Regions from separate parts of the Bacillus sp. OTU530 genome, predicted to be linked through region 2. Evidence: riboswitches for the same ligand, from Rfam matches in the RefSeq annotation. Region 2 holds a riboswitch; the other holds the start of a gene.
The links. Region 2 has a riboswitch for cyclic di-GMP ahead of AAHB12_RS07725 (hypothetical protein). Riboswitches for the same ligand answer to the same signal wherever they lie in the genome.
Positions count from the first base shown of each region.

Region 1: it holds a riboswitch for cyclic di-GMP, as region 2 does, so the genes downstream of both, AAHB12_RS17645 (DUF1450 domain-containing protein) here and AAHB12_RS07725 (hypothetical protein) in region 2, are expected to answer to the same signal.

Region 1 is NZ_JASATP010000023.1:73,346-88,401, reverse strand. Features, by position in the region: gene AAHB12_RS17675 (transglycosylase domain-containing protein) at 155-2,215, shown strand; gene AAHB12_RS17670 (pentapeptide repeat-containing protein) at 2,291-3,139, opposite strand; gene AAHB12_RS17665 (YwhD family protein) at 3,294-3,809, opposite strand; gene AAHB12_RS17660 (site-2 protease family protein) at 3,849-4,529, opposite strand; gene AAHB12_RS17655 (2-hydroxymuconate tautomerase) at 4,659-4,844, shown strand; gene AAHB12_RS17650 (HD domain-containing protein) at 5,033-6,340, opposite strand; gene AAHB12_RS17645 (DUF1450 domain-containing protein) at 6,609-6,833, opposite strand; cyclic di-GMP riboswitch class I at 7,078-7,166, opposite strand; gene AAHB12_RS17640 (RsfA family transcriptional regulator) at 7,466-8,176, shown strand; gene AAHB12_RS17635 (lipoate--protein ligase family protein) at 8,334-9,170, shown strand; gene pta (phosphate acetyltransferase) at 9,294-10,265, opposite strand; gene hemQ (hydrogen peroxide-dependent heme synthase) at 10,478-11,221, shown strand; gene AAHB12_RS17620 (cell wall hydrolase) at 11,416-11,844, shown strand; gene gerQ (spore coat protein GerQ) at 11,867-12,328, shown strand; gene AAHB12_RS17610 (DUF423 domain-containing protein) at 12,465-12,836, opposite strand; gene AAHB12_RS17605 (YwdI family protein) at 13,304-13,573, opposite strand; partial or broken gene AAHB12_RS17600 (potassium channel family protein) at 13,591-13,746, opposite strand; gene AAHB12_RS17595 (BlaI/MecI/CopY family transcriptional regulator) at 13,821-14,237, shown strand; gene AAHB12_RS17590 (M56 family metallopeptidase) at 14,234-15,056, shown strand, end outside.
Region 2 is NZ_JASATP010000007.1:178,271-193,326, reverse strand. Features, by position in the region: gene AAHB12_RS07745 (hypothetical protein) at 1-120, opposite strand, end outside; gene AAHB12_RS07740 (hypothetical protein) at 369-635, shown strand; gene AAHB12_RS07735 (hypothetical protein) at 687-905, shown strand; gene AAHB12_RS07730 (hypothetical protein) at 1,487-1,660, opposite strand; gene AAHB12_RS07725 (hypothetical protein) at 1,657-1,920, opposite strand; cyclic di-GMP riboswitch class I at 1,895-1,980, opposite strand; gene AAHB12_RS07720 (DoxX family protein) at 2,096-2,608, opposite strand; gene AAHB12_RS07715 (SGNH/GDSL hydrolase family protein) at 2,696-3,475, opposite strand; gene tagU (polyisoprenyl-teichoic acid--peptidoglycan teichoic acid transferase TagU) at 3,549-4,469, opposite strand; gene AAHB12_RS07705 (competence protein ComK) at 4,642-5,097, shown strand; gene AAHB12_RS07700 (sigma-70 family RNA polymerase sigma factor) at 5,130-5,624, opposite strand; gene AAHB12_RS07695 (S8 family serine peptidase) at 5,883-8,057, opposite strand; gene AAHB12_RS07690 (Yip1 family protein) at 8,623-9,318, opposite strand; gene AAHB12_RS07685 (ABC transporter permease) at 9,472-10,671, opposite strand; gene AAHB12_RS07680 (ABC transporter ATP-binding protein) at 10,655-11,347, opposite strand; gene AAHB12_RS07675 (efflux RND transporter periplasmic adaptor subunit) at 11,344-12,522, opposite strand; gene AAHB12_RS07670 (hypothetical protein) at 12,967-13,128, shown strand; gene AAHB12_RS07665 (glycosyltransferase) at 13,694-15,056, opposite strand, start outside.

The sequences.
Region 1 (15,056 bases), on a different contig from region 2:
TCTTTTTGTACTTCACTGTAGGAAAGTATAAATTTCTAGCTGGAAGGCAACTCCTCGGCGGTCTCCTTTTCCCCTTCTTTCTCATTTCTTTTCGTTTAAAAATATGGAAATTTTTCAATACTAATAAGAGCATATGAGCCGGGGGGTAACAGAAATGGAATTAATTGCAAACAAGAAAACGGCAAAGTATATACGGGCAATTGCTTTTATAAGTTTGATTTTCTCTATAGGTCTTGCGACTCTCATTTCGCTGTGTGTTATTATCGCAAAGATTGCAGGTCCTCCTCCTGTATCTGTTCCGCAAACAACTGTTTTTTACGCAAATGATGATTCCGTCATTGGACAAAGCAAAACAGCAGAAAATAGACATTGGGTCGCACTTGACCAAATTTCCCCATTTGTAAGAGAGGCTACAATCGCAATTGAGGACCAACGTTTTTATGACCATTACGGCTTTGATGTTAGACGTATTGCTGGTGCAATCGTAGCTGACATTAAAGCGATGGCGAAGGTTCAGGGAGCAAGTACCATTACGCAGCAATACGCTCGTAACCTTTACTTGAGCCATGATAAAACGTGGAAGCGAAAAGCGATGGAGGCTCTTTATACCATTCGACTTGAGGCGAATTACAGCAAAAATACAATTTTGGAAGGATATCTAAATACGATCTATTACGGACACGGCGCATATGGCATTGAAGCGGCCTCTCGTCTATATTTTAATAAACATGCTGCTGATTTAACGCTTGCGGAAGCAAGTATGCTTGCAGGGATTCCAAAGGGGCCTAGCTATTATTCTCCTTATCTGAATGAACAGCGCGCGAAGCAGCGTCAAGCTCTCATTCTCGGACAAATGCGTGAGCAGGGCTATATTACAAAGGCGGAGGAAGCAGAAGCCAAACAATCAAAGCTTGCGCTTGTTCCGCTTAACCAAAACGAAGTTGCTGCGCAGGCTCCCTATTTCCAAGATGCTGTACAGGCTGCGCTCCTGAATGACCTAAAAATTGATGAACAAATCATCGAGCAGGGCGGGCTCCGTATTTACACGACCCTTGACCCGAAGCTGCAAGCAATTGCAGAGCAAACGGTGCAATCAGTCATTCCAGACAGCACCGACATCGAAACAGCACTAGTTGCGATGGACCCGAAAACAGGTGAGGTAAAGGCCTTAATTGGAGGCCGCGATTATAAAAAAAGCCAGTTTAATCGTGCAACGCAAGCCTATCGACAACCAGGCTCTACCTTTAAGCCATTCCTATATTACGCGGCACTAGAACAAGGCTTTACACCAGTCACCCGCCTTAAAAGTGAATATACGAAATTTAAGCTAGCAGATGGGGTATCTACCTACGCCCCAACAAACTACAATAACTATTACGCGGATGACTTTGTCACTATGATGCAGGCGCTGGCTGTTTCGGATAACATATATGCGGTAAAAACGCATCTATTTCTCGGAGAAAACACGCTTGTTAAAACAGCCAAAAAGTTCGGGATTACAAGCAAGCTGGACCCTGTCCCTGCCCTTGCTCTCGGATCCTCTCCTGTGAAGCCGATTGAAATGACGAATGCCTACAGCATGTTTGCCAACGGCGGCAAAAAGGTATCACCTCTTTTTGTAAGACGCATTATCGATCGTGATGGAGCGGTTTTATACGATGCACACTTAGAAAATGAACAAGTACTCGATAAAAATAACGCGTTCGTCACAGAAGAAATGATGACAGGCATGTTCAATAAAAAGCTAAGCGGCTATGCAACCGTAACTGGACAAACGATTATTCCAAAGCTTACAAGACCATACGCAGGAAAATCCGGCTCTACAAAAACAGACAGCTGGATGATCGGCTTTACACCGCAGCTTGTCACCGGTGTCTGGGTCGGCTACGACAAGGAACGTGACATTACAAGTGCAGCTGAGCAGCGCTACGCAAAGAATATTTGGGCAGATGTAATGGAGAAAGGGTTAGAAAAGGAGAAAAAGGAGAAATTTAAACAGCCCGCTGGTGTTGTTGCCCTTGACATTAACCCGAAAAATGGAAAAATCGCTACAAAGGGCTGCCCGCTTAAGGTAAAAATGTATTTCACAAAGGGAACAGAGCCAACAGAATACTGCATGGATCATTTGGACGGAGAGGATGAATTTAATAAAATTCAGCTAAAGGCAAAGGATGAACAAAAGAACGGTTGGTGGAAGAAATATTTCCCTTGGTAAACCCAAAGAAAACGATTTTGTCAATTGGCAAAATCGTTTTTCTCTTAGAAAGAAAAAAGAAAACCTAAGATGAACTTAAGCTTTCTGTTTCCAATGCTCCGGCATTCTTAGAGAAGCTGGCAGCTTTGTCTGCATATTGCCCTTCGCAGCATTCACCTGCGCCTGCGTAAGAAAAATACTCCCCGTAAGATCCGCACCGCTTACATTAGCATCTCTAAAATCCGCACCAATCAAATCAGTTAATCTGAGGTCAGCATCTCTCAGATCAGCAGCTATCAGTAAGGCTCCTCTTAAATTAGCTCCTTTAAGGTCAGCGTCTCTAAGATTAGCACCAATCAAATCACTGCCGCGCTTAAATTTTTTTCCAAGCTTTTTATTAGAAATTTTAGAGCGTACTAGTTCACTTGTATGTAAAAGTAAATCGTTTATCTTCATCCTATGCTCCGGTACATTAATGTTTAGAATAGCTTCCGTGCCTTGTTTTGTAAGGCTTTCTGTTTCTTCAAAAGCAGCTAGCAGCTCATTGTAAATCGGTCTAGCAGCCTGATTTACAAGCGCTTCCTGCAAATACCAAAGCATTTCCTGAAGCTGTTGCATAATCGGAAATACAGCAAACATTTCCTTAGCTAAATCTTTATTATTCTTCCAATCGTTCCCCTCATAAATGATTTGAGAAACCTTTTGTCCGGCTCCAAAACACTCATATGCAACACAGCCCCGGAAGCCTTTTGTTATAAGGTCTTGATGAATGCTGCATAAGTAATTTGATTGCAGGTTCGAACAAGGCGTTCCTCCATCCTTATCAATCGCGAAATCAGCAGATTTTGCATAGGGTAAAGCTACACAACACAACCCAAAACAATTTGAGCAATCTGAACGTAAACTATTTTGGATGTTGTTATCTATTTCTAACTTATTAGACAAAATAATCCCCCCTCTTTTAATATATCTTCTTACAGTGGAACACAAAAGGTCCCTGCCCAGTATGCAGAGACCTTTTTTTATTCTAGTTTTCCTCTAAACAGGCTTTTTCACCTTAATAACACGGATTCGCATTTCCCCCAATAGCAAAACTTGCTTATTCGGTCAATAACTCCTGCTTGAGCTTCGCACTGGAGTTTTTCCAGATATCTTCATCATGTGACTTTAGGAAACTGCCAAGAATCTTTTTGGACGCCTCATCCATATGATCCACAATAATATGACGCTTCAAGGATTTATCCATTTTATTTACATGCTCTGGAAGCAGCTTATAGCCGCGGCGCGCCTCACGATCCACTGTCATTTCGCAAGCTGTCGCACCCGCATAATACGCTCCCTCTGCTGTTCTTTCAATAGTTACCCAAACGAGCCAATATGGCTTTCCATTTGGCACCTCTTCCTTGTTGGTTAAGAATTTAATGCCTTTTTCAACTGCGCTGCGGGCATGCATCGCCCCCACGTCTACATATGCAGTCCCTTCTGTTACATCCACAATAACAGGGGACATATTCTCCAAGCTTAATGCACCGACACCAAAGCCGCCGTGACCGCTTGTTGAATCATTTTTTACAATATTAAAGCCAATTGGCTTTTTCTTTTGTTGCTCTTCCATTCTGTTTCCTCCTGCTTCTCTTTTCCTTATATTGTATCATTATGAAACATACAAACCAAAGAGCGGCGCAATGATGCTCTCAATCGCTCCTGATACATACGGTATGACAACCGAAAAAATTGGTCCAATTGTATATTGATCAAGCGGTGTGATAACTAACACCAGAAAAATAATCGCTCCGTAATTTTCAAACTGTGTCATCTTTGCCCGCACATTCATCGGCATAAGATCCTCCAAGATGCGATAGCCGTCGAGCGGCGGCAATGGCAGTAAGTTAAAAACAAATAAAACAAGATTTAAGCCGATGAAAATTTGAAAGAATTCATACAGTGTTTTTCCGATTGCATCCGGCAGCATGTGCAGCGCACCCGTGCTGATAAGAGCATACCAGAGAATGTAACCAACAATTCCTAAAAACAAGTTGCTAAGCGGTCCAGCTACGGAAACTAGTATACCTGCCAGACGCGGTCGCTTAAAGAAATATGGATTTACAGGAACCGGTCGCGCCCAGCCAAAGCCAAGCAGGAAAATAGCAATCGTCCCGACTATATCAAGATGGGCTAGTGGTGATAACGTTAAACGTCCTTGTTGCTTTGCAGTGGGGTCTCCGAATTTATACGCAACATAAGCGTGAGCAAATTCATGAAGGGAAAGGGCTGCTGCTATTGCTAACACGACCAGCGGGATTTGCTGCAATGGGTAAACAAATAAATGGTCCATCATTCATCTCCTTTTTCAAGCTTTACCGTAAGCATACCAAAAATATAAAGAAAATGTTTGTTTTCTGATTTCTTCCTAACAAAATTCGCTATAATAGGAGTGTATTTTACATAAAAAGGAGTGAAAATCATGCCATATGTTACAATTAAAATGCTGGAAGGCCGTACAGAGGAACAAAAAAAAGCTCTTGCTGAAAAGGTAACAGCTGCAGTCGTTGAAACAACAGGCGCACCAGCTGAAAAGGTTGTTATATTCATTGACGAAATGACTAAAAATAACTATGCAATCGCTGGGAAGCGTTTAAGCGACGAATAGAAAACTCGCCGATTGGCGAGCCCTGCCCTTAGGCGAAGCCAGAGGCATAGTTGTACTTACGCTCCTAAAATTTCCGGCTATGTTGAATTCGTTTCTAGCTGGAAACTTATACAGCCTTAAATGTAAAAAGGAAAAGACCCTGCTTGGGTCTTTTCCCTTTTTGAAACAGACCTTGTCCGCTGTCTTTATTACCCTTTTCCTTCTAAAATACTAATGATTTTTTCCTTCACTTTTCCTTTCCGTCCATCCTCGTATAAGGTGTCATACGGATAAAAAAGCTTTTGATCCATGCGTTTTTTGCCTGTAATAGCTTCAACGATACTCGATTCACGTGATAATTCACGAAGCTCGCCATTTGGCATCAGCAGCATAATCGGCAAACGTTCCTCTTCTTCACCTGCCCGATAAAAGTCATACGGCAGGTCAGAGGTAGAATCTACAACGAGATAATAATCCGGGTCGATGCCAGCCTTCTTGCATAAGCTGCTTAGCTCCATCCAGTTATTTAATCCGTGATATTTTTCTGTGAAATCTACATATTTAAATAAGTTTCGGTTCACAAAGCGCCGGCAGAGATCACTTAAAATCGCATCTTCTTCCTCCTGCCATACTTGAAAATAATAGTACATAATATTTTCATCAAGCTTTAAGTAATCTTCAATCGTAACCTCATCCTCAAATAGCGAGTAGAAATGAACAGGCTGATGCCTGAATGAGTAATATTGCTTATGAAGTGCCTTCGCGCGATGCAAGATCTTTGTTAAAATAACCTCCGCACTGCGTGTGACCGGATGGAAATACACTTGCCAGTACATTTGATAACGGCTCATAATATAATGCTCCACCGCATGCATACCGCTATACTTAATTACAACCTGATCTCCGTGCGGGCGCATCACACGTAAAATACGCTCCATATCGAAGTTTCCGTAGGTGACCCCAGTAAAATAGGCATCTCGCAGTAAATAATCCATTCGGTCTGCATCAATTTGACTGGAAATCATACTAATTGCTAGCTTATTATCAGAGGTTTTCGCAATAACCTCGGCTACCTTTTTCGGGAATTCACGGTCAACCTCCCGCAGCACTTGATTAATTTCTGTATCACCAAGGATAATGCGCTGCGTGAAATGCTCATGGTCAAGATGAAATACCTTTTCAAAGGAATGTGAAAATGGCCCGTGCCCAACATCATGTAAAAGCGCGGCACATAAGCAAAGTAAGCGATCCTCAGTATTCCATGCGGGTCTGCCATCAAACACATTATCAATCATCCGACGAATGATTTCATATACGCCGAGCGAGTGATTAAATCGGCTATGCTCCGCTCCATGAAACGTAAAAAATGTTGTACCAAGCTGTTTGACGCGGCGTAATCTTTGGAACTCTGCTGTACCGATCAAATCCCAAATGACCTGATCATCCACATGAACATATTTATGTACAGGATCCTTAAACACCTTTTTTTCATTCATTTTGCCATTGGGATATACCATTTAAGATACCCCCTTTCTTTGCTACTATCATACCTGTATTATACCGAAAGGATAATGAGATGAGAAAGACCCGCCTATGCATTTATATTCAATTACATACAAATTCCAATTAAAGAAAACTCGCCGATTGGCGAGCCCTGCCCTTAGGCAAAGACAGAGGCGTAGCCCTACTTATACTGTATTCCTAAAAGTTAGCTTCCTGCTAGAACTTAACTTTACGCTCTCCTAATAGTGAAAAAAGCACTTCCTCTACCGAGAAGTGCTTTCCTTATTTTCCTAGTTTATCCTCAATTTTTTTAATTAATTCAGTTTCATTTGGTGCCGAAACAGGGCGGTTATTCACGAACGCAAATGACTTTTTGCGCCCTGGCCCACAGTATGACTGACAGCCAACCTGCACATCTGCATCCGGGTCTACTTTCTTTAAACGCGGAAGCAATGTTTTTAAATTTGTGGCCTGACAATCATCGCACACCCGAAATTCATTTGCCATCTTGCACAATCCTTTCTCGAGCTCAAACTTTTCGCATATATTAGTATGCACCGTTGCACGATTTGCTAAAAGATATTTTACCGTTCTTTTTGAAATGTTGCAAGCTATCCGTGCACGATCTTATAAGGCAAAGCTATCATTAATTGTTGTCCACATAGGAAAACAGGCAGAAATAATGCATCTGCCTGTTTTCCTATTCATATGTATTTTCAAAACGCTCTAAATGGCAGAACTATTAAAAAAGGATGGCAACCAGACGACCATAGAGGAATTTCCTCTTTAGGCTCTAAGCTTTGCGTCCCTGCTTTTCAGCCAGGTTTGCCTTTTACATATCATATAAAAATGTAGTGGGGTATTCTCTTATAGAGAATACTAAGTAAGTAAGTATGAACATATTATACATTTTTTTATAAGAAAAATACATACTCTTTTTATTTTCTCTCTATATTTTCCACTTCCAATCGACCTGAAAAGCTAATCTGAAAGAGAGATAGTATGTTTTACTAGGAACTTCAGAGCCTCTATCTCTGGAAATAATCTACCATTTTTTTAAAAGGTTTGTATAAGACGTATCATTTCCGTCCATCCTAAAGGTAGAAAACACTTTAGAAAGGGATTAAGGAGATGATTCTATGAAGATAAGACAAGATGCTTGGACAGAAGAAGATGATTTGCTTTTGGCAGAAACAGTACTGCGCCATGTCCGGGAAGGAAGCACGCAATTAAACGCCTTTGAAGAAGTAGGAGATAGACTTAATCGCACATCAGCGGCTTGTGGATTTCGTTGGAATGCCGTTGTACGCTATAACTATGAAAAAGATCTACAGGTAGCAAAAAGGCATCGCAAAGAGAAGATGCGTGCAATCGGCGGGGATCAGGCAAAGAAAAAGCTGCTGTATACACCACCAGCACCAGCTCCTGCCGTGCGTACTGTTGATATGGAAGCTGATGAAGTCATAGAAAATACAGTTCTACTAGAAGAACCTTCCTTCACCATGACGGATACTGCTGTTTTTAGTCCAAGGGAGACTTCTTCTCTTACAATGGCAGATGTAATTCATTTTCTGCAATCTTTAGGAAGCTCAGATGTAAAGGTCACTGCATTGGAGCGCGAAAATGAACGATTAAGAAAAGAAATTACTGAATACATGCATAAAAATGAAGAACTAGCAGGCAAAGTTGCCAAGCTAGAGCAAGAATCAACGACGATTCAAGAGGATTACGAAACAATGATGAAAATTATGAATCGCGCCCGTAAGCTCGCTCTTATGGATGAAGAGGAGCGACCAACAACAAGCTTCCGAATGGACCGAAACGGGAACCTTGAAAAAATTGCAGAATGATAGCCGCAGAGGAGATAGCTATATTGCTATCTTCTTTTTTGTTATAATGACTTAAGGAAAGCGGACATAGACCATTTTACCTGCGGGAGACCCCCGTTCAATAAAATCGGCAGCAGTCCATTAAGCTTTATAACCTCATCATAAAGGGGCTACAGACATGCGTGATTATCGTTCTATTTTATCTCAGCCCCAATGGCGCATCATTGACCAATCAAGTCTAGGACCGCAGTTTCAAGCACTGCAGTCTTTCGCGATGGATGATACATTATGTACAACAGTCGGCAGTGGGCTTTCCCCTGCAACGGTGCGCTCTTGGGTTCATCACAATACAATTGTACTTGGCATCCAAGATACAAGGCTCCCGTTTTTACAGGAGGGCATAAACTTTTTACAGGAGCAGGGCTGGAATGTAATTGTACGCAATTCAGGCGGTCTTGCGGTTGTGCTGGACGAAGGAGTGTTAAACATCTCCCTCATCCTGCGCGAAGCCGATAAGAGCATTGATATTAACCTTGGCTATGATGCAATGCTGGGGCTCATTCAAGAAATGCTTCATGATTATGGTGCTGTCATTGAAGCAAGAGAGATTGTTGGCTCCTATTGTCCAGGCAGCTATGATTTAAGCATTGACGGTAAAAAATTTGCCGGTATCTCACAGCGCCGGATTCGCGGCGGGATTGCTGTACAAATTTATCTGTGCGCCACGGGCAGTGGCTCAAATCGAGCTGCCCTCATTCGCGATTTTTATCAGCTTGCGCTAAAGGGAGAGCAGACAAAGTTTGTCTATCCTGTTATCGTGCCGGATGTAATGGCATCCTTATCGGAGCTGCTGAAGACAGACATCACCGTGTATCACTTAATGATGCGTCTGCTGCAAACACTTCAACACTTTACGCCGACGCTCTCACCATCACAGCTGCTTCCTGAAGAGGTCTCAATGTATGAACAAAACCTCCATCGGGTTTTAGAGAGAAACAACAAAGCTCTAGGATAAATACCCAGCGGAAGCGCAGCAGGATAGCGTATACAGAAAACTCGTCACCTGGCGGACAGAGACACGGTTGAACTTATACTTTGTTCCTAAAATGAAAAAAAGCCCAATATGGGCTTTTTTTATTTACAGTGCTTGACCTGCAGTGATTAAAGACAGCTTATATACATCCTCTTCATTACAGCCGCGGGATAAGTCATTTACAGGCATGTTCAATCCTTGTAAAACAGGTCCAATCGCCTCAAAGTTCCCTAAGCGCTGTGCAATTTTGTAGCCGATATTTCCTGCTTCAAGGCTTGGAAATACAAATACATTCGCATTCCCTTCAATAACAGAACCAGGCGCTTTTTGCTTCGCAACAGCTGGTACGAAAGCCGCATCGAATTGGAACTCACCATCCAATGTTAACTCCGGTGCCATTTGCTTCGCAAGCTGCGTCGCTTCTACTACCTTTTCTGTTTCCGGAGATTTTGCTGAACCCTTTGTTGAGAAGCTAAGCATTGCAACGCGCGGGTCAACACCAAACAAAGCTGCCGTTTTTGCGCTTTCTACTGCAATCTCCGCCAAATCCTGGCTGGATGGAGAAATATTAATTGCACAATCAGCAAATACATATTTTTCCTCTCCACGTACCATGATAAACACGCCGGAAGTTTTAGAAACGCCTGGCTTTGTTTTAATGATTTGCAGGGCAGGACGAACTGTATCTGCCGTAGAATGAACTGCTCCGCTTACAAGTCCCTGTGCTTTGCCCATATAAACAAGCATTGTACCAAAGTAATTTTCATCTTGTAATAATTTGCGTGCGTCTTCTTCAGATACCTTTCCTTTACGACGCTCCACAAAAGCTGCTACCATCTCTTCCATTTCATCATAAGATGCTGGGTCATAAATCGTAACACCAGATAGCGCTACATTCAAAGCATCTGCCTTTTGCTTAATCTCAGCTGTATTCCCCACTAAAATTGGGTTTACTAGCTCGTCCTTCGCTAAGCGTGCTGCTGCGCCAAGGATACGCTCATCTGTTCCTTCTGGAAGAACAATCGTCGTTCCCTTTCCGCGAAGCTTCTCTTTTAATGTTGCAAATAAATCACTCACTGTTGTTACCTCCTATGTACTTAACTGTATTTAAGGATACGCCTTTTTTCCTCTAATTTAAACTTTTTCAATTTAAAAAAACGCCCAAAAATAAATGATTATATATTTAGAATGTTCTGACCCCCATTCGCTAGCAGGAATTCCTATTTCTTGATGCTTTTATGGTATAGTAAATATTGTACGAGATGAATTTAAAAATTGAGGTGATTAAGATGAGTGAAGCAGCAAAAACATTAGACGGTTGGTATTGCCTGCACGATTTCCGTTCTGTGGACTGGACTGCATGGAAGCGGTTATCAAGCGATGAGCGTCAGAAAGCTATTTTTGAGTTTTTGGATCTAGTGGAAAAGTGGAGCAAAACAGAGGAAGCAAATGAAGGCAGCCAAGCTGTTTATACAATTGTTGGGCAAAAAGCAGATTTTATGCTCATGCTTTTACGTCCAACAATGGAAGAATTAAACGAAATTGAGACGGAATTTAACAAAACAATGCTTGCTGAATATTTAGTTCCTACATATTCCTATGTGTCTGTCGTGGAATTAAGCAATTACCTGCCTTCTGACGAGGATCCATATCAAAACCCACAGATTATAGCGCGTCTGAAGCCAATTTTACCAAAAGCGCAATACATATGCTTCTACCCAATGGATAAGCGCCGCCAAGGAGACGACAACTGGTACATGCTTCCGATGGAGGAGCGTAAAAAAATGATGTACAGCCACGGTAAAATTGGTCGACAATATGCGGGCAAGGTACGCCAAATTATTACAGGCTCCGTTGGCTTTGATGATTATGAATGGGGCGTAACATTATTCTCAGATGACGTACTTCAGTTCAAAAAGCTTATCTATGAGATGCGCTTTGATGAAGTGAGCGCACGCTATGGTGAGTTTGGCTCCTTCTTCGTCGGCAACATCCTCCCGAAGGAAAAGATTGCAGAATTTTTACACGTATAATGATGGATGCTTCCTGTTTTCGCAGGGAGCATTTTTTGTTGCCTAACTCCTATAAGCTTGATTTTCTTAGTTGTCATATCTCCTTTTCCCTCTCCATACATATGGAATAGCGGTTCTTTTTGATAGCAGCATTCCCTTAAAGCAACAAAGTATAGTTTACTGGCCCGAACTGCCTTTGAAGTGAGGTGAAAGGTATGGGAGTTATTCCATATACCGAAGAGCATGCAAAACTTCTCGCGCGATTGATGAGAGCAGAAGCTGAAAGCGAAGGAAAGCAGGGCATGTTGATGGTTGGAAATGTCGGCGTAAACCGGGTGCTCAGCGACTGCCTGGACTTTAAAAAAATTCGTGATCTCCAGCAAATGGTATTTCAAACTCCGGGCGGCTTTGAAGCAACTCAAAAAGGCTACTTTTATCAACGGGCAAGAGACAGTGATATTGCGTTGGCGCGCCGTGTGATTAACGCGGAACGCTTCTGGCCTGCCACCTATGGCTTATGGTTCTTTAGGCCAGAGGGGGATTGCCCCCCTACATGGTTTAATCAACAGAATTCCGGAAGATTCAAAAAGCATTGCTTCTACCAGCCATCCGGAAGTGATTGTCCGAAGGTTTACTCTATTTAGCTAATCATAGGGAGGGTTTAGGATGAATCAAAATCCATATTATGGATCAGGCTTTTATCAACCATCAGGAACACCAGTACCTGCTTCTGGGCAGAATGGTTATTATGCACAGCAGCCTGCTCAACAAAGTACACAGGCTGTACAGGGCGCGCAGGCTGCACAGGCTGCACAGGCCGCGCAGGCACAGTTCGCAATGGCTTCAGGACAGCTGCCTTTAGAGCAATCATATATTGAAAATATTCTTCGTTTGAACAAGGGTAAGCAAGCAACTGTATTTATGACGTATGAACGAAACAGCTCCCTCGGAACGCAGTCATATACAGGGATTATTGAAGCAGCTGGGCGCGATCATGTTATTATAAGTGATCCTGAATCGGGAAAACGTTATCTCCTGCTCATGATTTATTTAGACTATGTAGAATTCCCAGGGGAAATCAATTATCTTCCGCAAGGGCAAGCTGCAACGTATCCACCGCGGAGATAAAAAGCGCAGTTGGATACCTCCTACTACGCACAAAAGCTGGCAGCCCAAGGGCTGCCAGCTTCTTTTACATAAAACCCTAAGGGACGCTAAGCAGTGAATACCTCTTCGTAAGTAAATCAGGCTGCGCTGCTTTTCTCTATAATCCCTTTACTGCCGCGATCGCAAGCAGCACCCATGCCGTTAAGAAGGCTACGCCTCCAAGCGGTGTAATAGCCCCAAGCACCTTAATGCCAGATACGCTTAATACGTACAAGCTTCCTGAAAATAAAACCGTTCCTGCAACCATAATCCACCCTGCCGCCGTAGTAAGTGAACTACCTGGCAGCTTAGCTAAAAGAAATGCCACCACAAACAAACCAACTGCATGGAACATCTGATATGTAACACCTGTTTTCCATACCTCTAGCATTTTGGCGGAAACTCTACCTTCTAAGCCATGTGCGCCAAATGCGCCAAGTGCAACCGATAAAAACGCACTAATGCAGCCTAAAACAAAAAACACCTTCATATCCTTCACCGCCCTCTTACCTAATCTTAGAAGAATTCACACCGAAAGCCAACCGTTTTGTCTCCTAAAGAAAACTCGTCGATTGGCGAGCCCTGCCTTTGGGCGAAGACAGAGGCGTAGTTGCCCTTATACTGTATTCCTAAAATTTCCGACTACGTCGAATTCACTTCTAGCTGGAAATTTATAAGTTCTTACAGTGTAAAGAAAACTCGCCGATTGGCGAGCCCTGCTCTTGGGTGAAGACAGAGGCGTCGTTGCACTTATACTGTGTTCCTAAAATTTCTCACTACGTCGAATTAGCTTCCGGCTGGAAATTTATACTTTCTTACCGTGTAAAGAAAACTCGCCGATTGGCGAGCCTTGCCTTTGGGCGAAGACAGAGGCGTCGTTGCACTTATACTGTGTTCCTAAAATTTCTCACTACGTCGAATTGGCTTCCAGCTAGAAATCTATACTTTCTTACCGTGCTAGAAATCCAATAAGGAACCTCCGTTTGCGCCTTCTTCCTTTAAAGACACTGGTGCAGGAGAAAAAGAAGGGGCTGTATGAATAGGCCTTTGCTCCAACATTGCTGCTGGCGCAATCTGTGCCTCTTGTTGCTCCTCCAGCACTAGGTCACATAAGGCACGGATGGCAGCTAAATGCTCCCGAACCTTTGCTGTGTTATGCTGCTGCCTTGCAGCCGCAACCTCACTCGTTAATTTGTTTAATACCGCCTCTACAGACACTTGCATCATTGTTCACCTCATTATTTCTATTGATATGCCTTTTCCATTAGTTGTAGCTTTTCTATCGGTCCAAACACTATTATCATATCATGTTCAAGAAGCTTTTCCTCCCTTGTTGAGTTATGAATAACAATATTATTTCAGAGCACAGCTAAAATAGTGACATCAAAACTATCCTTAATTGCTTATATATTCCAAATCTTATACTTGAAATTGGACAACCAATGCACTACAATACGTAGTGGAAGGTGAAAACATGAATATCAAAAATTTCAAGTACGATGAAGTGGGGCTATCCCGTTTTTTTGGACCGTTAGAAGCCAAAATTATGGAGCTTCTCTGGAATGCGGATGAGCTCAGCATTAAGGATGTTCAACAACGCCTTGAGCAGGACAAGCCCGTCAATTTCAACACTGTTATGACTGTTATGAATCGACTGGTAGAGAAAGGAATTCTAAAAAAGAGATTACAGGGAAGACTTTCACTATTTCGGCCGGTTCAATCAAAGGATCGCTTTATCGAAGAGCAATCTAAGAAGATAACAGAGAACTTGCTTGATGAGTTTGGCGGTGTTGTAATCACCCATATGCTTGATGCATTGAAAGATGTAGACAAAAACCTGCTGGATGAATTAGAACATAAAATTCAGCAGTTAAAACAGGATAAGCTATGATGTGGTGTAAAAAGAAGTCGGCCTTTATTCTGGGATTAAGTCTCCTTATTGCGGTTTTTGTATGGAGCCAGATAGGGATGTACTTAGCACATCTCCTATTTGGAGTAAATATTCGTGTAAACTTTTTTAAGTTTTGCATTAGCTTGTTCAAGGAAAGTTCATTTTACTACTTTCTTGTGCTTCTTCTATTAAATGCATTTATTGCCTATACCGTGCTTGTAACACTTATTAAGGTTACAGAGCAGTATATTGTAGCTAAAAAGTTTAAACAGAAGCTAGTCCATCTAAAGAGCATAGAATTAACCAATATCATGAATGAGGAATACAACCGGCAAAATCAAGATATTATGGTCATTCATCACAATCAGTCACTAGCGTTTACAATTGGATGCATGAAACCGTATATCGTTCTCTCAAGCGGTTTAATCGAGATGCTGGAGGACCATGAGCTTGAGGCAGTAATAGAGCATGAAACCTTTCATCAAAGAAACCGTGATCCGCTAAAGGTTTTCATCCTGCAATTAATCTCGCAATCCCTTTGGTTTATTCCGGTAACCAAATGGGCTTACCAAAACTATAAAATTATGAGTGAAGTGCTAGCCGACGGATATGCAATCCAAAGAACAGGTTCTGAGCTAGGTCTAGGAAGTGCCTTGTTAAAGCTCATTAAAAATGGGTTTCACCCAGGCATAGGTCCTGTCTTAATTCACTTCTCGGATGAATCCGTAAATTACAGATTACAGCAGCTGGTGGATCCTCAAAAAACGATACCGGTAAGGCTTAAAACAACATCTATTGTAATTTCTATACATGCGTTAT
Region 2 (15,056 bases):
GAGTAAGAAAATGAAGGGTGCCAAAAGTATTGTCAAGATTAGTGCTATAGTAGTCCCACCATGCACCCTTTCAAGTCCAATGGCTTTTCCCGCTGCATCCCTAATAATTCTAAAATCCATATATTTACCTCCTTTTTCTAAACAATGAAAATTATACTACCTGAACATATTTCATAAAGGGATAATATGCAAATTTAGTGTAAAGCTGAACCGATATTTGTAACTTTCTTAAGTTATGACATCAAAAAGATAAAAAATAGCCCTCAAATTAACAGGAATCAATTACCATGGTAAGCCTACCAACATTTTCTTTATAATAGATTTGAATATGCTAGATTTGAAATTAGATGTTGTAGGGAGAAGAAGACATGAATAAGTTTTTATTGAGATTGTTAATGTGCGTCATCTTCTTTGTGGGGTACATGGCTTTTACAGGTAATTGGGGCATTTTAGACGATTTTAAGTGGATGGTTACCCACCCGGCTAAAACCTTGAGTAATGGATGGCAAATTATTAAGGTATTTATTATTATTTTTGTTATCTTTGTTATTATTCCAATTATAGGTAGGTTATTGGCCGGAGACACCATAGAGGACAAGCTGGATAGAATAGAAGACTTATTGAGAAGAAAGTAATCGATTTTACATTAAGCGGGAAGTTCAAATATTGATAGGAGAGACGTATTAATGGATGGCTGGTTGTGGCTATTAGTAATGATAGTAGGATGGGGTATAAATATTTTACTAATAAAAAAATTTGGATTTTGGCGAGTTTTCTTTAAGTGGCCTTTTAAAATGGTTATCACAGTATTAGGAATAGCCTTTTCAGCTTTGCTTAGTCATGACCGTGACGAAGCATTGAGAGAAGAAGGAAGAGAAGAAGAAAGAAGAAGAAGGGCGAGATAGTAAAATACATAGCTAAATATTTTTTCGTAGAGGGTTAATACCTTCTATTTTTTTTGTCCATTTCTTAAATTATGGCACTTTTTATTCTTTCACAGAAAGTGCATAACCTCCTTTCAACACAAAAAAAGAACTTGAAGTAAATTCAAGTTCTTAGAAAATTATTAGTTAGCATGCTACGAATTTAGGCTGTAGATGTACAACGTTTTGCTTGCTATCCTATTGTTTTGTTTCCGGTTCTTTTTGAGGACCGGGTGGATTTACTTTGCTAGAGCGGGCTGGTGACATATAATTTTGAAGAAATTACGTCAAATAATTAAGAAAGTTACACCAATATTAGAGCGTCAAAACGAAATTCTTACATTATATAAATTAACATCTTAAGAAGGGGAGCATAATACGGTTTTATTTAAAACAAAGCCATGCTATTCATGTTTCTTCCCTTTTCAAAACAAAAGAAAAAGAGCTGCCTAGGTCGCCCTCGATTTATTTCCAAAGCCGTATTCTGTTCAACTATCGAGCCCTATCCTCGTTACACATTCCCATGTTCACATCACATGCACCTTATTAAGACGATTTAGCCTTTACTTTTGACGCCATCTCCCTTTATTTTTCATATATTTTGGTTGATTCACGCCCATTAAATCAGATGTATTAGCACTGAATTTCTTACTTTTCTTATGTTTTTGTTTTTTCAACCTTTTTTCTTCTTGGATTTCCCGTAAATCTGCTTTCCATTGTTTGAGTTTATCTTTCATCTTTGCCCTTGCATTGCTGGTAATTTACGCATGGATAGGTAGTATCTTGCTTTTTGGATCACTAATTCATCATAATCGATAGGTTGATTAATTCTTTTAGTCCCCCTTAGCAAACTCATAATAAAAACAGTCACAATACTACAAGCAAAAAGAGCTGAAATAAAACCCCACATAAATAATCCCTCCATTAGTCCTTGTTCATAATCTTGCATAAATCGACCAAAGGAAATTGTATTCGGAAACTGGCTGGCATAGTTCAAAGAACCTTAGCCCCTATAGCTTTGCGTCGTCACCTTTCAGTAACTTTGCCCTTTCGTACGAATTATAGATTATAAGTACTATTATATATTTATCTTTCCATGAGTAAAATATTTATATTCTGTTCAACTATCGAACTCCGTGAGCAAAACAAAAAAAGCCTTCAACAGGCTTTTTTCATGCTGGCGGTTTAGCCGGCGGCTTGGCTGGCGGTGCAGCCATTTTCCTCTTAATAGAAGAAAAAATCCAACCATCCGCCCCAACTCGTCCAGCATTATCACGTGCCGATAGAAGCAGCCATGACCAAAGAATCATTTGTGGATTAATATTCATGGAGCCGCTTAGTAAATAGGAGAAATTCATAATAAGAGCAAAACAGAGAGCCGGTCTTGTAAATGCACCGGTCATGAGACCAAGACCGACGAAGAACTCCCCAATTGGCACAAGATAATTCAAAATATCAACATTCGGCAGGAAAAAGTACTTTGCGATAAATGCCCACCAATCCTGCACAACTGGATCAGTCCCTGATGTTTTAGCAATTGCATCTTTCAGAAAGACGGAAGCATCAAAGCTTTTGTTTGAAATTTTTTCAAACCCATGCCTAAACCATACAATTCCTAAGAAAAACCGCACAATCGCCAGAAACCATGCCATCTTCTTATTTTTCTTTAAAAAATCCGAAAACACTCCCGCTCCCCCTCACTGCTGTATGTACTCTCTTTAATCGTAGGAGTAAACAGAAATGAAGTCAACATATTCAGGTAGATTCCTATTCTATTCCTTTTGGTCCCCTGTAAAATAGTTTGTTAAATATTGTGCCCAAACCTGCTGTCCCTCTGAATTTGCCCAGCCATCCGATTTTTCAAGATAATTTACAATATCATCTCCATTTGGATCAGGCCAGCTTTGCCAATGATCTAGATATGTAATGCCCTTGCTTTCCATGCTGTCTTTTAATAATTTTATAGTAATCGGATAATTCTTTGCCTGGTGCAGCGGATTCGGCGGCTGTACGAATATAGCAACACCTGGGACGCTCTTTGTGATCTCATCCAAAATGACAGAAATATTACTCATCGACTTCTGCTTTCCAATTACACCGGCATCAACAAGCAAAGAAGGCTCGTACAATACAATATCAGGCTTCGAATGGGCTATATCCTCAAAAATCTGCTCATCTACCCATTGCTGCGTTGTTTTTTGTGGGTACGATTTCACAGTAACCTGAAAAACACCAGGCCCGTATGTATCCTGTAGATTTTTTGTTAGTATCTCAGGCCAGCCTGTTACAGCTTCATCCCCAGCAATCACAAGCTGAAGAGGCTTTTTCGTCTCTATCGCCTGTTTGATTTTCGTTTGTACTGCCTCTGGCAGATTCTTCATGTACTCGGTATAAGAAGAGTCCTGCGATTGTCCTCCAGGTACAGCATCCTGAAGCACCGTTTTCATGTTATTTGTTGCGGCTTTAATTTTGTCCTTAAAATGCAGATTGCCGGCTACTGTTATCCCCAACGTCAAAGCTATAATACCAGCAGCTCCAACTTTTTTCCACATCGTACCAACTCCCTTCGTTTCTATGTTACCAAATTAGAGCAAACAAAAACAGACTGGAATTCTCCAATCTGCATTAAGATTCTGTAGCTAGTCCTAAATGCTTGCGCAGTTGATTTGATAACTGCTGCCGCACTGCCTCTGGTACAACGTAATACCAAATACCCCCAATTCGTTTTCCTTCCCCAATAATTTCAATTTGTTCTACGCTCTGCGCAGCTTGCTGATAATCCTTCTGCATCTCATAGATTTCTGCAGCTGTTAGATTCGTCCTTACATGCTGCCGAATAACTTGGAGGATCTCCTCGTAACGCGTAAGGGAAGAAAAAGAAGCGCCCTTTTTCATCACTGCCTCAATGACCTGCCGCTGCCGCTCCTGCCTGCCAAAATCACCCTTTGGATCCTCCTTACGCATGCGCGCGTACGCAAGTGCCTGCGCTCCATTGAGCGGAATGCTTCCCGCTGCAAATGAATGGCCCTCATAGCTAAAAGGAAATGTATTATGAACGGTTACACCGCCGACCGCATCAACAATCTCCTGAAAACCCTGCATATTCACCTCAATATAATAGTCAATTGGAATACTAAGAAATCGCTCCAGCGTATTCAGCGTCATTGGAACGCCGCCAAAGGCATATGCATGATTAACCTTATCCTGCCTGCCTTTTCCTTCTATTGTGACATATGTATCGCGCGGAATGCTAACAAGCTTTGTTGTGTTCTCATTCGGATTAACAGTAACAAGCATAAGAGAATCGGAACGTCCCCTGTCTCCCTGCCGTTCATCCACACCAAGCAGCACTATCGAAACGGGGTCAAGCTGCTTTAACTCAAGAGGCTCTGGTCTTACTTCAATCGCCTCTCTACGCACAGGCTGATGCACCGATTCAAGTGTTTGATTCACATTGGAGTAGACCTGATAAGCATAAACACCAGCTCCCCCTACAAGCACCGCAAGACAAACGACCAGCCAAATAAAAATTCGTTTTCGTTTCATGCTCGTTCTCTCTTTCCCGTAAAGATACGGTTATCGTACCCGAAAACGCTACATTCAAACATCTTTTTACAAGTTTTGTCCTAAAATTTTAAATTTCGTACCTCAAAGGAACTAATTTCCAGTTATAATATAAAAGTGAAATAAAACTCCAAAAATAAAAGGAGGATATCCAATGAAATCAACAGATTATCAGATTTGTGAATACACCATTGCGTTTCTTCCCTATGCCCATCCGCTATATCAAACGAAAATTCTTGATACAAGAGGTGTCTTTTATTCCGAAAAAACATGTAAGCAGCTGCTCGACGACGCTTGTATACGTACTGGCGCAAGCTACCAAGGCAAACGAGAGGCCATTAAGCGTCTTCTCCATATCCAGAGAAACCTGCCGATTCCGCTGTGCTGGAAACGAAACATTTGCCCTATTCCCTCTACATCACCAAACAAATGGGATTGCATTTGGTACTGCTATGCCCATGTACGTGAGGTCCAGGCGCAAGGAAAGAAAACCTTGCTGTTATTTACAAATGGCGAGGAGCTTCTGCTTGACTGCAGTACATACTATACCAAGCAACAGCTGCAAAGAGCCGCCCGCATTCTTACGCACTTCCAGCTTTGCTCTACGTAATGAAGGCTGCCAAACGGCAGCCTTTCCCTCTCTCACATCAGTTTTTGCTCATCGATATACTCTTTTATTTTCTGAATAGCCCTCCGGTAAAATGAACGTACTTGATCGTATGTCATCCCATGCTCCTGCGCAATCACAGTCAGCTTCTTACCATGATAAAACCGCTCCTCAATAACTAAGCGCTGCCTCCCATTTAACGGTGCCAAATACTGAAAAAAATCAGCATCACTCGCCGCTTCATCAGCTGAAATGGTTTCTGCAAGCTCCGGACCCAGCATAACCTGCCTTTCTTCTATCCTTCGCTCCCCATTCAGCTTCCCAAGCAAATAACCTCGCACTGTATAGAACGCATACGTCGAAAAGGCCCCTTTTCGCTCATCAAACTGTTCATATGCCTTCCAAAGTGCAATTAAACCACACTGATAAAATTCATCATGATTCCGATAAATACATAGCCTCTTTAATTGTTTGCGAATCATTCGTTCATATAACTGGGCAGCTTCCTCAAATGTAGACGGCTTCATCATAACATCCTTCTAAAAGACGCGTCCTTCTTGTTATTCCGCGGTACCTTTACGATAAAAGAAATGCTAAGAATGCTCATCTGCCCAAACATGACTCTGTGTGTTCTTAACTTGAAGTTCGGCTAGGCGTAACTTAAAGTTGCTAATTAGAAAACAGCTACCATGTATAAAATTAGGAATGTTTCAAAAGGGGTTGGGAGATTTTTTTACAGCAAAAGGGACGAGCATTTTGCCCGTCCCTCATGTAATCATTCGAAATGATTAATATACAACTATCGTATCCAAATTAATATTAGTAGATGTCTTACGAGCACCTGCTGCAGCTTTTCCAGTCCACTCAATTATTACTACATGTCTTCCTGCTGTCAATCCCGTCTTTTTAAAGTATTCAGTCTTATACACAGCAGATGCAGAATATAAGCTTACTTCCGAACTAACACCGTCTATCGTGATTTTTGCGATTCCCTGGCTATTAGCCTTAACCCCTTTTAATGAGATCCCTGTTCCATTAAAGACGAACTGCGCTTGAGCTCCACCTGCATTTGTTCTTGCATCGGATCCGCCTGATGCATTTGTAGTGGAGTAAGTGCTCCATGTTCCTATATATCCGATTTCCTTAGCAGTGTTCTCGTATGTTCCTGCTGTTGCTCCTTGCTTCACTGTTGCTGTATAACTTCCAGATCCTTTGTAAGCATATACGTCAACATAATACGTTCCTGCCTCAGGTGCAATATACGTGAAGGTTTCACTGGAAGTCCCAGCCTTTTCAGAGTAAATTGCAATTCCATCACTGCTTTTTACCGTTGTCGCGCTAGGCTTATAAAGATAGAGATCAAAATCTGTTCCAGTAGCACCTGTTAATGTTACTGTTACCTTTTCACCCTTTTTCAGATCCAAGGAATAGACATCATCCAAATCCGTTGTAGCACTTACAGTACCGCTTACAGTTGTACCAGGGAATGGTTTACCTGGAATATCATTATCAGCCTGCGTATTAACAGCCGCCTGCGCATTTAATAGACCACCTGTCCCAACTATTCCCGTTAAGGAGGAAAGTTTTGTAACCGTATTCATGATGGAACTTTTCATCTCCGCTGGGCTAACAGCGCTATTTGCGCTCTGCAGCAATGCCGCAACCCCCGTCGCATGAGGAGTGGCCATTGATGTTCCATTCAGGTACTCATAAGCATAAGAATAATCCGAGGACCATCCTTTCGGAACAGAGCTCTTTATGCTTACTCCAGGAGCTGCAATATCTACGTTTTTCGTACCATAGTTAGAGAAATCAGCCACATTTCCCGTATTATCAATCGCAGCTACTGACAGAATATTAGATAGGTCATAACCAGCAGGATAGCTTACCTGAGTATCTATATTTACCCCGTCATTTCCAGCTGCCGCTACAAATAGAGAGTTTGAGCCCTTAATCGCATCATATAAGGCTTGGCTAAAGTCTCCGCCTCCCCATGAGTTGTTAGTAATCTTTACACCTTTAGCCTTGGCGTAATTAATTGCTTGAATAGCGTCGGCACTGTCCCCGCCATCTGGTCCAAGGAACTTAAGCGGCATAATCTTTACGTTTGGAGCAACACCAATTACCCCTATGCTATTAGCAGAGCCTGCAATTGTGCCTGATACGTGCGTCCCATGCTCATCCCCATCATCGGCATCAAAAACTGTATTATCGCCATGGAAGAAATCCCAACCATTCACGTCATCGATATAACCATTTTGATCATTATCAATGCCGTCACCTGCAATCTCTCCCGGGTTTTTCCAGATTTGATTCTTTATATCTGGGTGGTTAATATCCGTACCTGTATCAATAACGGCTACTACAACATTTGGGTTTCCTTGTGTTCTTAGCCATGCTCCCTCTGCTTTAATATCAATTCCTGGTGTTCCTGTAACCCATTCAATATCTTGTCCGGTATTTCTCAATCCCCACAGTTCTCCGTATAAAGGATCTGTGACATCCTTTGGTGTTGCTTCCGCTTCTACATCTGAAGGATATAGAATATAATTGGGTTCTGCATATTCTACTAGAGGTGAAGCCTTTAAGGCATTAATTGCATCCTCTATTTTAACCCCGGATTTAAACTCCACAAGCTTAGTTCCCTTATCTCCCAAATCCTTCTTCGTCTTTAAACCTAATGCACCCTGAACTGCCCCTAAGCTTTGCACATCATAGGTATTCTTGAATTTCACGATAAGCTCATTTTCTTTAAACTTTTTACCTTTTTTGACTGCAAAACTTTGTACATCCCTGGCCTTTTTGGCGCTTTTAGCCGGAACCTGAACAATTGGAGTTACCTTTTGAGATCCCTTTTTCAGATTTCCAGTTGGCTGATCTGCGGATTGAGAAGCTTCTGCAAGAGCAGGAATAGCCCCAAATACCAAACTCGCACTTAAAACAAAACTAGTAATCTTTTTCATAGTGCCCCCCTGAATTCCTTATTAAGAACGATACTAATATTAGAAGTAAACCACATGAAGGATATAAATTAATCATATGGACTTCGTTATGTAGCTGCCCTCCTTCCTTGATAAGGGTAAACCATATTAATTAAGATAGTTTTCTATTATCCCAAAATTTAGAAAATAAAAAACTATAAATCTATATATTTGCTATAGAAACAGGAACACCTTCCTTATATTTGAATATTTAATACATTATTTCTTATCCAAATCTGAAGGAAGCTGTTGACGCTAAAATTCATCATCCCCAACCAATATGACTCTAATCATGTATCCCATTTGCTATCCCCTGTTAGAATCAACTGAAATCAGTGTACATCAATAGTTCAAGCTACGGGAGGATGAAATTCCGTCACCCCCCTAGTAGAGATGTTCAAGGAATCCGTCCCCAGTATAGAACATGCTAGTTGCTTTTTAATCTATACCCATATCCAGAGGCAGCTTTCAAGATATGTATCTTCAATAAAAAACGTCACCATTGATTGTAGAATTACAACATCAATGGTGACGTTTCTCTTACGTATTAAGGTGCAACGCTGGCATTGCCAAACATGCCGCCAAGCATACTGAGACCAAGACTAATCGCAAAGAATATCACAACAAGTGTAATTGCCTGACCTTTGCGAAGACCTGCCGTCTTTTGCAATGCAATGGCTGTTACAACAAGACTCCAAATACTAAATACCTCAAATGCCGCCCCAATTCTATGCAGCATCGTGCCTGTCTCAAACAGTGGAGCAAGACTTGTATACTGTACATCTAAGCCGCCAAATATGGCCATCAACAGCACATTCAAGACTCCACCAAGCACACCGATTACACTCGTATAAATCGAAATCGATAACAGCTTCTTGTAGGATGTATCATTCCCCATGATCATCATACAAATCTTGTAAAACAGTGCTGTAATTAAAAATAATAACGGAATACCAATTAGGGCACCAGCGCCGCCTATAATCGCAACGAATGTCGCAGAGGCAAAAAATTGCGCCTCCTCTGGAATATCTGCCGGCATCTGTCCTGCAACCTCTGGACTTGATGCAACAAAATAACCGCTCAGTGCACCAATGACCGCATATAAAACTGCCATCAGCAGCATAGGCAGACCTATTGGCGCTTTTTGCTTCATCCTTTCAAATTGAAGAGATGGGGATGTAATAACGGCCCATAATGACGGTTTTTCCAACTCTACATTTGTTGCTGTTACATTTGGTTCCAATAGAAATCTCCTCCTTTTTCATTAAAAATTCTATGATACAACCTGTAGGTCTTATGACCACAGGTTGTAAAACAGACCGCATCCGCTGAATATCCCCTGCCATAGAAGGCAAGGAGCGCCTTCCGCGGGAACAAATCGGGTCGATTGCACTTTTTATTCATACCGAAGCGCATCGATCGGATCGAGCTTCGCCGCCTTGTTGGCCGGGATAAGCCCAAAGATGATGCCAAGTATCATTGAGAATAGAACACCGCCGACAACGACCTGCCATGAGACAAGAGGCGGCCATTTTGCAAAGATGGAAACAATATACGCTCCACCAACACCAAGCCCAATCCCAATAATGCCGCCAAGTGCAGTAAGCATCATTGCCTCAATAAGAAATTGCAGCAAAATCTTTCCACGTGTTGCACCAAGTGCCTTACGAATACCAATTTCTCTTGTCCGTTCTGTCACAGATACAAGCATAATATTCATAACACCAATCCCTCCGACAAGAAGAGAAATGCCGGCAATCCCGCCGATAATGCTTGTCATAATGCCAGTAAGTTGCGAAATTTGCTTCTGCAGCTCCTCCAAATTAAATACCTCATATTTCCCTTTTAAATCATCAGGCTTACTTGCATTCAGCATATCAGCTGCCTTCTGGCCGGCGATTTGCATGCTATCCGCATCCACTGCCTGAATCGTAACAGATTGAATATCATCTGTTCCAAATAAAACTGGCCAAAGGGATAATGGCATCAGCATTTCCGGAAGTCCAAAACCTAAAAACTCATCACCTGACTTAAATACACCGATAACCCGAAATGGCTGCCCCATGACCTCAATAATTTGTCCAACCGGATTTTCCCCTTGAAATACTTCCTTCACTGTTCGTTCATTCACCATAACAACATTATCTGACTGTGAGAAATCCCCTTCATCGAGCTTTCGCCCTTTCGTCACTTCCACTTTGTTCACCGCGAAATAATCCTCTGTAATACCGTTGATGTTTACGTTGCTCGTTTCTTCCCCCACTGTGATGTCATTCATGGAGCTATTCATTGTAATCACATGTGAGATCTCTGGAATCTTCCGAAGCTGGAACAAGTTATCCTGCGTAAATGTCGGCGTCTGCTCAAAAGGATTGGCAAACAAATCCTCTTCATCCGGTGTAAAGGTAAGCTGAATGGTGTTATTTCCATCGCCGGCAATTTGCGACTTGAGCGCCGCTTCGCCGCCTTGCCCAATTGCTACAATCGTAATAATGGAACCGACACCAATAATAATGCCAAGCATTGTCAAAACAGAACGCAGCTTATGCGCCATAATGGAGGAAAGCGCAATTTTAATGCTATCCATGAAGCTCATGTACTTCCCTCCGATCCTCCGTAATACGGCCGTCACGCAAAATAATGCGGCGCTTCGTATAAGCAGCTACTTCTTCCTCGTGCGTAACCATAATTACGGTTGTTCCCTCTTGGTTAAGCTGCGTAAAAATATCCATTACCTGCTCGCCTGATTTTGAATCGAGTGCACCTGTCGGCTCATCGGCAAGAATGAAGGACGGCTGATTAGCAATTGCGCGCGCAATCGCTACACGCTGCTTCTGACCACCTGACAATTGATTTGGCAAATGATCAACCCGATCTGCTAAACCAACCTTTCCCAATGCCTCAAGCGCTCGCTGGCGTCGTTCCTTTTTGCTCATTCCGCCATATACGAGTGGCAGCTCCACATTTTCTACTGCGGAAAGCCGCGGCAGCAAGTGAAAATGCTGAAACACAAAGCCAATATTTTTATTACGCAGTAGTGCAAGCTGCTTCTGATCAGCCTGTAAAATGTTTACATCATTTAATATGTACTCTCCCTCTGTCGGACGGTCCAAGCAACCGATAATATTCATTAAGGTTGATTTTCCTGAACCCGATGGCCCCATAATGGAAACGAACTCACCGCCTTCGATTTCCACATCAATGTCATGCAGCACGGGTACATTTAATGCGCCTTGCTGATAGGTCTTATAGACGTGCTTCAAACGAATCATTTTGGAGTCACTTCCATTCCATCCTTCACATTTTGAGATTCAGAAGGATTTTTAAGCACTTTCTGTCCCGCTTCTGCACCCTCGGTAATTTCAATCCATTCACCATCACTCATACCAGTCTTAACTGATTGCTTTTGCAGCTTGCCATCCTTTACAACGTAGAGAAACTTCTCGTCTCCTTCCTCTACAATGCTGCTGCGAGGCGCTGCGATCATCTTATTAGCAGACAATTTAATTTCAAGCGATACATGGTAGCCAGGTGAGAGACCATCCTGTGTATCAAGCACAGCTTTAAATGGATAATAAGAAATGGTTTGTGTTCCCTGTCCGCCTGCTGCCTCAGCTGTTGCATCCGTTGTTGGGTAATCACTTACCTCAATAATTTTCCCGGTCCATGTTTTATTCGCCACCGCTTTAGATGTAACAGTAATTGCTTGCTCCGGCTGCACCTGTGCCTTCTGCAGCTCTGATAATGTTCCTTCCACACGGTATGGGTCCTTTGATGCAAGCTGTATAAATACCTTTGCCTGCCCAACTGCTGCTGAAGAAGTTTGCGCCGCATCTTTATCAAGCGTTTGTACGCGCCCGTTAATTGTGCTGTGTACAATAAGCTCCTCCTGTTTTTTCTCTAGCTGCTGCTTCTCTAATTGATTTTGTTCCTTTTCGATCTCTGTTGTTTTTTCCTGCAGTTCCAGATCCTTTAGCTGAGAATTTAATGCCGCAGCATCCGCACCCTCATCCTCCGCCTTTTGAATCTCCTCATTTAGCGATTTAATATTTCCCTTTACTTGATCATATTGCAGGGATGTTCTTTTTTCCTGCAGCTCTGCCTGTTTAATTTGCAAATCCAGCTCAGGATTTTCATAGGAAAATAGCTTTTGACCTTCAGCTACCTCATCGCCTTCATTTACAAAAATATCCTTTACACTTCCCTTGGCTGCATCAACGTAAAATGTCTCCGTACCGCCCGGTGTCACACGCCCTGCCACAAGCTTTGTACTGCTCAATGTTCGTTCCTTTATATTTACAAATTGTAAATCTGCAGCTTTACCCGTCTTCTTACTCTGCATAACTGCTATATTAATAGCAGCCATAACCACAATAACCGTAATGATTCCGATTACAATCCACGTTTTCTTCCGCTTCTTCGGAGCCAATGCCGCGTTAGTTTGCATGCTTTTCTCTCCTTCTTTCTCACATTTCTATTATATAATTATATCTTTAATTCCATATATATACAACGGAATTCCTTATATTTTTACAAATTATTCATTAATAGGAAATAGATTGAATTTTATACACAAAATTATGTATGAAGAAAATCTGGGATGGATACAATACTAGTACCCCCTTTTCTTAATCAGTACAAAATAGCCGTCCTTACGAGAGGACGGCACTTTTTTTGCAATTTAACCATCTAGAAGTGAATTCTGATGCAATGGGAAATTTTCGTAATAAAATATAAGTCTCTGTCTTCGTCTAATGGCGCGTCAATGGATGAGTTCTCTTTCAATAACTGAAAATCATGTTTTATAAAAAAGCCCTCTCGTTTGATTGTCAGAATAGCTTGACGTATAATTCTGTCTAGAAAAAAGAAATGGTAGGGAGAAACATGAGCTATGATTATCAAATATTATTTTTTAAATGAAGTAGAACGGGAAACATATGAAAGGAAGGTATTAGAACTAGATGCTGCATTACATGAAACAGCAATCCTAGAGCTTGATGATCGAGAATTGCTGGAACTGTATGAGTCAAAGCAATATGCTTATTCCATGTGAGAAAATAAGAACATACTGCATGAGCGGGCTTCCTTTGCACTTGTGTTTGACTAAATATGCCTCCAATTCAATATCAAGCAATAGCCCTCTCTTGTTTGACAACATCCTTACAACAACTGTCAAACGTACACCTTTCACGTCTAAACTGCTCACAATATCATATTTAATCAAACGTTTGATTAAGAAAACTCGCCGGTTGGTGAGCCCTGCCCTTGGGCGAAGATAGAGGCGTAGTTGCACTTATACTGTGCTCCTAAAATTTCGGACTATGTCAAATTCGCTTTCAGCTGGAAATTTATACTTTCTCACAGTGTTAAAAAAACAAGCAGACATTGGTCTGCTTCAGATTGTTGAAAAACAAACTCGTCAACTATAAAGCTTACTAAATAAAAGCATTCCTGTGTGCCAAATGAAAAAAACCTTGCCATTACCAATACATTCGGTAATAGCAAGATTTTTCAAACGAAAGAAGGCGTTCAAGTGTATACAAACATCATGTGCGCTTTAGCTCAGTAGAACTCCCTCTCACAGGGAAGGACTTTTGAAGAAATTATTAAAAGGGAAATCATCCTGTTCTCTTGACCGATTCACTCACTTCCAGGTTTCCAGATCGTTGCAATTTATTCCAACCAACCCGTGTCCCTTTTATGGCAGCATGAATAGATTTCCAAACAACTAAAGGCATAATGTAACGATAAAACATCCGTTGCAGGAAAAGAGAAATAAGCGGTTTAAGGCTCAACTTCTCTAGCCTAAAGGTAAATAAACAAATAACAAGATCGATGATAAAGAAACCTAAATAAAATAATGCTGCCTTCTTTATATCTCCCGAAAGGGCCCCGAAGATGGCCAAAGCATCTAAAACAGGAGCCACCAAGGGCAATGCATATTGGAACAGCAGCATATTAGGGATTGCAATGCAACCCAATGATTTTTGCTCCCTAGAAAACATCACACGCTTATGCTTCCATAGACATTGCAAAGTGCCGTAAGTCCATCTATACCGCTGCTTGAAAAATCCTCGTATACCTTCCGGCGCCTCTGTATAAGCATACGCATTCTCTTCAATAGCAACTGTATAGCCTTGACATAAAATTCTTAAGGTCATATCCGTGTCTTCTGCCAGCGTATCGTCCGTAAATCCCCCACATTCCAAGATCACTTGTTTACGCCAAGCGCCAATTGCCCCAGGAACAACTGTAACACAATTTAGAAAACTAAACGCGCGTTTTTCTAGATTAAATCCTGTCACATATTCGATATGCTGAGAAATCGTTAATAGATTACGCATGTTCCCAACCTTCATATTGCCAGATACGGCCGCAACCTTTTTATCGATAAAGTGGCGGACAAGTAACGACATAGCTTTATGCGAAATAATTGTATCAGCATCAATAGCAATAATGATGTCACCTTTTGCCTTCTGAATTCCCCTATTTAGCGCTGAAGATTTCCCGCCGTTTTTCTTACGAATTAAATGTACCCTTTCATTACTAGAGAAATTCTCAGATACGATCGCAGGAGTCCGGTCTTGAGAACCATCATCTACAACAATAATTTCATAATGCTGATAATCACTTTTTAGAATCGACTGCACAGTCCTGCTGATAACCTTCTCTTCATTGTAAGCAGCAATAATGACGCTCACAAAGGGCTGAAATGAATCATTACCTGCCTTAGACAGCTGAGCCTGCCTTTTATGCCGTAAGGCAAAGTAAACTAGTATAAAAACACGAAGGACAGAGAGAGCTAACACAGTATAAAGTAATAAGGAAATAACTCCATTTAAACTAGTTGCATTTCCTATAATAATTTTAAAGCTCTCTACTAACGGTCTTTCTACTTCCTTGACGGAAGGCATAATCGAACTTCTCTTCGTATTCATTAGCTCACTAGCTGTTACAAATGTATAGCCTTTACTTTGTAAG